Linked DNA regions of Methylomagnum ishizawai. The protein of the gene in region 1 interacts with the protein of each later gene in a pairwise test. Links are inferred from orthologs where the notes say so. Each region holds a gene or a part of one and is shown on either strand. Other genes may lie near its edges.

Evidence for each region. Proteins that work in one complex are often made in the same cells at the same time.
Region 2: the proteins of K5658_RS21105 (region 1) and K5658_RS19910 interact in binary tests that used the Escherichia coli proteins (3 or more experiments, as listed by UniProt). The link is inferred for Methylomagnum ishizawai from one-to-one orthologs.

Annotation. Positions count from the first base shown.
Region 1 is NZ_AP019784.1:85,512-89,862, forward strand. Bases 1-3,003 are described here. They hold K5658_RS21105 (TonB-dependent siderophore receptor), read left to right. Parts: upstream 1-387; coding sequence 388-2,619; downstream 2,620-3,003. Other genes in these bases: K5658_RS21100 (multidrug ABC transporter permease/ATP-binding protein), read right to left, coding at 1-231; K5658_RS21110 (PepSY-associated TM helix domain-containing protein), read left to right, coding at 2,631-3,003. Outside these bases: more of K5658_RS21110, read left to right, coding at 3,004-3,821; K5658_RS21115 (hypothetical protein), read left to right, coding at 4,203-4,351. UniProt on the Escherichia coli protein: Involved in the uptake of iron in complex with ferrichrome, a hydroxamate-type siderophore. Binds and transports ferrichrome-iron across the outer membrane.
Region 2 is NZ_AP019783.1:4,418,070-4,422,416, forward strand. Bases 1-2,999 are described here. They hold K5658_RS19910 (energy transducer TonB), read left to right. Parts: upstream 1-1,147; coding sequence 1,148-1,852; downstream 1,853-2,999. Other genes in these bases: exbB (TonB-system energizer ExbB), read left to right, coding at 1-766; K5658_RS19905 (biopolymer transporter ExbD), read left to right, coding at 759-1,151; K5658_RS19915 (tetratricopeptide repeat protein), read left to right, coding at 1,854-2,999. In the rest of the region: more of K5658_RS19915, read left to right, coding at 3,000-3,092; K5658_RS19920 (sulfite exporter TauE/SafE family protein), read right to left, coding at 3,104-4,347. UniProt on the Escherichia coli protein: Interacts with outer membrane receptor proteins that carry out high-affinity binding and energy dependent uptake into the periplasmic space of specific substrates such as cobalamin, and various iron compounds (such as iron dicitrate, enterochelin, aerobactin, etc.).

The DNA.
Region 1 (4,351 bases):
GTGGCCCAGGGTGGTCATCCAGGTTTGCGCCAGGGTGGCGACCAGGAATTGCGCGGCGAGCAAGCCCGCGAAATAGGGCAGGGCCGTCTCCAAATCGATCCGGCCCTGGACCATGCCTTCGTTGACGAAGGCCATGACCCGCACCGCCAAACCCGCGCTCGCCACGCTGAGCAGCAATACCCCCAGCAAACCCAGGCGGAAGCGCCGGAACATCAAACCGATCAAGTTCATTGCCCGGCTCCCCCTTCGGAAAAAGCGCGGTCCGCCCGCATATGCGACACAGTATTCATATAAACGATTGTGATTCTCATTTGCTTTAAGCTACCACAATCCTCTATGCTCGCGCCATGCCGTGTGATCCGGCACACGAATTTCCTGGAGGACGAGATGAAACGACGATGGCGTGACGATGGTGCGGACAGGGCCGGGGCGGCGGTGGTCCGGGCGATGGTGTTGATGTTGGGCGGCGTGGTGGCGGGCCGGGCGGTGGCGGAAACCCCGGAATCCGGGACGGACGGGCCGGTGTCACTGGAAGCGGTCACGGTGACGGGGGAAGCCACGGAATCCACCGAAACCGCCTGGGGTCCGGTGCGGGGCTATGTGGCGAAGCGCAGCGCCTCGGGTTCCAAGACCGACACCCCATTGATCGAGACGCCGCAGACCATCAACGTCGTGGCCCGCGACGAAATCGCGGCGCGGGCCGCGCAGAACCTCAGCCAAGCCACCGCGTACACCCCAGGGCTGCTCACCGAGATGTTCGGTCCCAGCACCCGCGACGATTATTTCAACCTGCGCGGCTTCGACGTGCCGCAATACCTCAATGGCCTGCGGCTCCTGGGCATCGGCTACGCCAACATCCGCACCGAACCCTACGGGCTGGAACGGGTGGAAATCCTGCGCGGGCCGTCCTCGGTGCTGTACGGCCAGAACCCGCCCGGCGGCTTGGTCAACCTGGTGAGCAAGCGGCCCACCCTCGAACCCTTGCACCAGGTCGAACTCCTCGGCGGCAGTTTCGGCAGGGTGCAAGGTGCCTTGGACCTGGGCGGACCGCTCGACGACAGCGGCCAGTTCCTCTACCGCCTGACCGCGCTGGGCCGTGGCAGCGACACCCAGGTGGACCATGCCAAGGACGACCGCTATTTCGTCGCGCCCAGCTTCACCTGGCGGCCCGACGCCGATACCTCGTTCACCCTGCTCACCCATTACCAGAAGGACGAAGCGGGCAATTCGATGCAATTCCTGCCGCCGCAAGGCTCGCTCCAACCCAATCCCAATGGCCGGATACCCACCAACCGCTTCCTCGGCGAACCGGATTACGACCGTTTCGACCGCGAGCAATACACCGTCGGCTATGCCTTCGAGCATCGCTTCAACCCAATCTTCCAAGTGCGGCAAAACCTCCGCTACGCCCACGTCGAGACCGATTATCCGGTGATCTTCGTCGATGGCTTCGTCACCGGGGCCAACGGCTTGCCGGTCGATTACCGCACCGTCACCCGTTCCGCCGGGCTGTACCAAGCGCACGCGGGCGTGTTCACCCTGGACACCCAGGCCCAGGCCGATTTCGACACCGGCCCGGTGCGGCATACCCTGTTGTTCGGGGCCGATTACCGCAACCTGGGCGGCGACAACAATAGCGGCATCGGTTCGGCCCCGAATATCGACATGTACAGCCCGGTCTATGGCCAGCCTTTCGACCGCCCGGCCATCGACCTCAAGCGGCATCAGGATTTGGACCAGTTCGGCCTCTACCTCCAGGACCAGATCAAATACGATCGTTTCGGCCTGACCCTGAGCGGCCGCCACGACTGGGCCGAGTCGTTCACCCACGAGAACGACCTGCTGTATTCCACCCTCACCGACACCCACCAGGACGATTCCGCCTTCACCTACCGGATCGGCCTGAACTATCTGTTCGACAACGGTTTCGCGCCCTACGCCAGTTATTCGGATTCGTTCGAGCCGGTGCCCGGCACCGACTTCTCCGGCACGCCGTTCCAGCCGACCACCGGCCAGCAATGGGAAGTCGGCATCAAATACCAGCCGCCCGGCTATAACGCCTTCCTCACCTTGTCGGCCTTCCACCTCACCCAGCAGAACATCGTGACCGCCGATCCCGATCCGGCCCACCAGGGCTATAGCATCCAGACCGGGGAGGCGCGGGTCATGGGCATCGAATTGGAAGGCAAGGCCAGCCTGGCCGAAGGTCTGGACCTGACGGCGGGCTATTCCATCTACGATTCCGAAACCACCAAAACCACCGAGGCCGACCAGCTCGGCAAGCGTCTGCCCTACACGCCCGGCCAACAAGCCTCGACCTGGCTGGACTACACCGTGCCGGTCGGTCCGGCGGCGGGTTTCGGGCTGGGAGGTGGTTTCCGCTATGTGGGGTCCAATTACGGGGATTTGACCAACAGCCTGCGGGCACCGTCCTACACCTTGATCGACGCGGTGGTGCATTACGATCTCGGCAAGCTGGACAGCAGCCTCAAGGGGGCGCGGCTGGCGGTGAACCTGAGCAACCTGTTCGACCGCGAGTATGTCGCCACCTGCGGCGATGGCTTCTGCTATTACGGCAACCGGCGCTCGGTGCTGGCCAGCCTGCGCTACGACTTCTAGCGGGGCGGGGCATGAGGGGATTGTGTGTCCGCCTGCACCGCTATGTGGGCTTGGCGCTGGCGGGCTTCCTGGTTTTCTCCGGCCTGAGCGGCGCGGTATTGGTGTTCCAAGCCGAACTGGACGCCTGGCTCAACCCGGAGTTGTTCCGCGCCGCGCCGGGTGGCCCGGCCTTGCCGCCCACCGCACTCGTGGCCGGGGTGGAACGCGCCGACCCGCGTTTGGCCGTCGCCGCCCTGCCCCTACGCATCGAATCCGGGGCAACGGCCCGCCTAGGGGTCGGACCCCGCCTCGACCCCGCCACCGGCCAGCCGTTCGCGCTGGATTTCGACGAGGTATTCGCCGACCCGGCCAGCGGCGCGATATTAGGGCGGCGGCTGTGGGGGGAATGCCACTGGCGGCGCGACGCCTTGGTGCCCTGTTTGTACGTGCTGCACTACAGCCTGCAAGCGCCGGGCGAAACCGGCCTATGGATCATGGGCGGGATGGCGCTGGCCTGGATATGCGCCGCGCTGCTGGGCGTCTATCTGAGCTTCCCGGCCAAGTGGAGGAGCGCTGGAAACCGCTCCTGGCGGGAGCGCTGGGGCGTGGCCTGGAAGATCAAGCGCGGGGCGCGGGGCCCGCGTTTGCATCTGGATTGGCACCGGGCCGGTGGCCTGTGGCTGTTCCCCGCCCTGCTGATCCTGGCCGTCAGCGGGATATCCTTCAACCTGCGGGAGGCGGTGTTCGAGCCGGTGGTGGGCTTGTTCTCGCCCTTGACGCCTTCGCCCTTCGACCAGCGCGTGGAAAAACCGGACGGCGCGCCACCGGAACCCCGGCAATCCTTCGCCACCATCCTAGCGCGGGCCGAGCCGGAAGCGGCCCGGCGCGGCTGGACCGAACCCGCGGCCGACTTGTTCTACAATCCAGGCTATGGCATCTACGGGGTCGGATTCGGCGCGGCGCGGGCGGCGGGGCTCGGGCCTTCCTACCTCTATTTCGACGGCGACGACGGGCGTTTATTGGGCGATTACCGGCCCGGCGCGGGCACGGCGGGGGATGTGTTCGAATCCCTGCAACTGCCTTTGCACAGCGGACGGATCGCGGGCTGGCCGGGCCGGATCGCGGTCGCCGCGACCGGACTCGCCGTGGCCGGGCTATCGCTCACCGGGGTGCTGATCTGGCTGGACAAGCGCCGGGCGCGGGGAAAAAGGCTTGAAGCTTGAGCCCCAAGCCCCAAGGCTGGCGGGCCTCCGCAACCGGGCCCGGCCTTTCCACCGAACCCCCCTACGACGACCGCCGGTGCGCCTGGCCCCCTCGGGGAAATCCGGGAAGCGGAGTCCGATGAAGCTTGGAACATACCGCGTGATAAGGCGCATCTACACCCGCCAAATACCCACACAGCGCTAGCCCGACAATCCGCGCCGGGCATGGGTTCCACCCAAGCGGGCCGGAAACCGCCCTCCTTTTGGAGGGCTGCCGCGACCTCGGGCATCGGATTTGCTAGATAGCGGTCGGAGGGCTCCGGGCGGCAATCGTCGGACCGCGTTCGCGGATGGCTACCGGACCCTGGATTTTGGCCGTTTTTGATTTTCCGGGAGGTCGGTTTGTTCAAGAAATATCTGTTCGGGTTCGTGTCGGCGCAGCTCGCGCTGTTCCTCATCGGTTGTGGCAACGAAGGGCCGCTGGGGAATACCCCGCCCCAAGGCCGGCCGGAATGGATGAAGAAAAAGGAAACCGCCCCCTCCGAACCCGC
Region 2 (4,347 bases), on another replicon or contig:
GCTATGGCTCGGCGTCCTCCAGGAAATGAACGAATCCGGCAAGGTGGTCGCCTATACCGGCCTCTTCACCGACGCGGCGGGCAGCGAACGGACGGGCACCATCCGCCGGATCGGTCCCTTCACGGCGGTGGCCGGGGGCAAATACCTGCGCTACGTTCCCGACTACGGCAAACTGGTCGAACCCCCGCGCCAGCCGGAACGCGACTCTCTGGCCTTGGCGGCAAACCTGGAACACGCGGGCGCTGGCCCGGTCTTGGCGGCGGTCGATCCTTCCAGGGGGACGCTGCTGGACCTCGCCGCCCAGGTGCCCCAAGGACTGGGCTGGCTCCCCAAGAGCCTGCGCGGCCTGTTGAGCAACGAGGTCGATCTGGCCATCTTCGGTGTCCTGCTGCTGGCGAGCGTGTGGGCGCTGGCGGTGGCGGTCGAGCGCTGGCTATTCTTCAAACGGGTCGATGTGGCCGCCTATCCCAAGGCTTCGGTCCTGCAAACCGAACTCACCCGCCACATGACCGTGATCGGCACCGTCGCCGCCAACGCCCCCTATGTCGGGCTGCTCGGCACCGTGCTGGGCATCATGATGACCTTCCACCGCATGGGCACGGAGAAAAGCAGCATGGACGTGCATAGCATCATGCTCGGCCTCAGCACCGCCTTGAAGGCCACCGCCATCGGCCTGTTGGTGGCCATCCCCTGCGTGGTGCTGAACAACGCGCTGCGCCGCCGCATCCGCGAATTGATGGCCGCCCACGAGGTGCGCCATGGATGACCGCGATTTCGACCAGATCAACGTCATCCCGCTGGTGGATGTCATGCTGGTGCTGCTGGTGATCGTGCTGACCACGGCCACCTTCATCGCCACCGGGGAGGTGCCGGTGGACTTGGCCGAGGCCCGGCAGGTCGAGCAACCCAGCCCGGAAACGCCCCTGATCCTCAGTCTCAAGGCCGACGGCACGCTCTACCTGGGCAAGACCCAAATCTTCCTGGACGGCCTGGGCGAGACCTTGGCCCCCTATCCCAAAAGCAAACAGGTCGTCATCAGCGCCGACAGCGCCATCGTCCTGGAAAAATTCGTGCGGGTGGTGGACGAGGTCAAGCGCAACGGCTTCCCCCGCGTCAGCCTGCAAGTCGAACACACCGGGCCGGGGGCATGACCGACGGCCAAAGATATCTGCGGGGATTCGCCCTATCGCTGCTGGCGCATGGCCTATTGGCGGGATTGGCGCTGTGGTGGTTCTGGCACCGTCCGCCCCCGGAACCCGAACCGGAGCCGCCACGCTGGGAAGTCAGCCTGATGCCCCCCGCCGAGGAAGCGCCGCCGCCCGCCAAGGCAAGCCCGCCCCCGCCGCCGGAGTTCGCCGCCGAACCCGCCCCGGCCATGCCGCCCGAACCCCAGGCCACGCCCCCCATGGCGCTGCCCGGCGGGAGCGGCGCACCCCGCTTCGACATCCCCAAACTAGGTCCGGCCATGGGCCATCAGGGACCCGCCATGCCGAACCCGGCGGGAACCCAGGGGTCCGCGGGCGGGACCGCACTGCCCACCGCGCCCGGCACGCGGACGGTGCCCGGTTTCGACGCCGGGGACAGCCCGCCCACCCCCATCGTGCGGGTGCCGCCCACCTATCCGCTGGAAGCGCGGCGCAAAAAAATCGAGGGCTGGGTGCGGGTGGAACTGACCGTACTGGAAGATGGCACGGTGGTGGACGCCCAGGTGAAAAAGGCCGACCCGGTCGGCGTCTTCGAGGCAGCCGCCCTGGCGGCGGTGGCGCAATGGCGGTTCCGGCCCGCCACGGAGAACGGCAAGGCGGTGCGCCGCCGGGCGGGGCAGACCTTGAAATTCGAGCTGAACCAATAATATGAGACGCGCCTTGCTGCTGCTCGCGCTGGTTCCGGGTCTGGCCTGGACCGAACCCGGAGACCCCCACGCCCACCACCACGCCGAACCCGCCGCCGCGCCCACGGTTCCCCCGGAAACCTACCGGGAATTCCAGGCCATCGAGTCCCTGGTCGCCCAATCCGCCTACGCCGAGGCGGAACGCAGAATCCAGGCGCTCCTGCCCGGACTCAAGGACAATCCCGCCGCCCTGGCCTTGCTGCTGCGCAACCTCGCCAACCTCCACGGGATGCAACAGCACTACGCGCCCGCGGCGGAAGCCCTGCGCCGCGCCCTGGATACCCAAGCCCTGGCCCCCGCCGAAACCACCCAGGCCTGGCTGGAACTGGGGCAGTACGAATTCGCGGCGGAACGCTACGGCCCGGCCGCCCAGGCGCTCTCGGCCTGGCTGGAACGGACGCCCGCCCCGGCCCCCGAACCTTGCCTCCTGCTCGCCGAAACCCAGGCCAAGCTCGGGCGATACGCCGAAGCGGCCCGCTTGGCCGAACTGGCCATCGCCCGCTCGCCCCAGCCCAAGCCGGAGTGGTATCAATTCCGGGCGGCCCTCTACCATGCCGCCCACGATCTCGGCGCTTGCGCCAGGGCCCTATCCGCCCTGATCGACCATGAACCCGGCGATCCCCGGTACTGGAACCAGTTGATCGGCGTCTACCAGGAAGCCGGGCAGGAAGGCGAGGCCCTGGCCGTGCGGCAATTGATGTACAAGCTCGGGATGCTGAAATCGTCCACCGACATCGTGCAACTGGCCCAGGCGTTGCGCCACCGGGGGTTGCACAGCCGGGCCGCGGAGCTATTGCAGGAGGAAATCGGGCGGGGCGGGGTGGAGGCCGATGCCGCCCACCTGGGACTCCTGGCCGAGAGCTGGACCCAGGCCCACGAATTGCGCAAAGCCGCCGCGGTCCTGGAACGGGCCGCGGTCCTGGCCGATGGTGGCGAGGTCCGCTACCGGCTGGGCCAGACCTACAGCGAACTGCGCGACTGGCCCAAGGCGCGGCAAGCCCTGGAACTCGCCGTGGCCCGTGGCGGACTCAAGCATCCGGGCGGTGCCCGGTTGTTGCTGGGCATGGCCTACTACCGGCTCGACCGCAAGGATTTGGCCCGCGCCGCCTTCGCGGAGGCGCGGGCCGAACCCGGCTTCCGCGCCACGGCGGAACAATGGCTGAAACACCTCGACCGGGACGCCCCACACGACAGCCACTGAGCGCGGCATTTTCAGGGCTTGAGATTGCGCCTCAGGGCGTCGATGGCCGCCGCGCTTTTCTCCAACAAGGCCCGCATCCATTCCGGCGGCGCGTCGGCGGCGTGGTCGTGTCCGCCGTGGCCTTGGTCTTCATGGGCCGCCCCATGTCCCGCGTGGCCCGCGTGCCCGGCCATCTGGGCATGGGATTGATGCCCGCCGGGACCATGGTCGTGGAGCGCGGCCAGGGGATTCAGCACCGGCGGGGCGGCGGGTTGTTCGTGGACCAGGAACGCCCCCTGCCGCATTCCCATCCAGCAACCCCAAGGCACCATCCCGGTTTGGCTGGGGGTGAACTCGATGACGTTCTCGCCGGGATGCACGTCGAACTCCAGCCCCAGGCCCGGCACCACGATGCGGTGGTTGCAATAGTCCAAGGCCTCGCCCTGGATGATCCAGCGCACCGGCACGCCCTTGCGCAGGGTGAATTGGCTGGGCACGAAGCCCTCCCGGTTCACCGCCATATGGATCACCTGCGCCTCCTCCGCCATCGCCGGGGCCTCGGCGACGCTCCGTTCGCCCGGCCACCAGCGGGCCGCCAGGGCATGGAAATCATGGCCCTGTCCCGTCATGGCGAGGCCGCGGTTGAGCATGATGGCCCCCAGCCCGATCACGATCACCCCGGAAGCCTTGACGATCTTGGGCGCGAACTGCTTGGACAGGGCGCTGGCGAGCAGGCCGAAGCCCATCATCATCGGCAGGGTACCGAGGCCGAACACGAACAGCATCTTGGCCCCGTCCAAGGGGCTGCCGGTCCCCGCCGCCATGATATACATGGCCTGCAAGGGACCGCAGATGATCATGAGTCCGTTCAGGAGCCCGATGACGAAGGGGTTGCTGTTCTGCCGGTAGGCCTGTCCCAGGTGGCGCATCACGAAGCCCGGCACCTTGATGCGGAAGCGGCTGAGCGAAGGAAACAGGTTCAAGGTCGCCAGCCCGAAAACCAGCAGGAAAATCCCCGCCGCGATCCCCGCCACCCCGCGCATGAACGGCGTGAAGGTCACCACCGCCCCCAAGGCTCCGAACAACCCGCCGATCACGGTATAGGACAGGGTCTTGCCCAGGCCGTAGTAGAGATGGGTGAGGTATTTGGAACCGCCGCTCCCCGCCGCCGCCTTGACCGTATAGCCCACCACCAGGGCGCCGCACATCCCGACGCAATGGAAGCCGGTGAAAATCCCCGCGACGAACAGCAAGGCGTAGCTCAATTGCTCCCCGG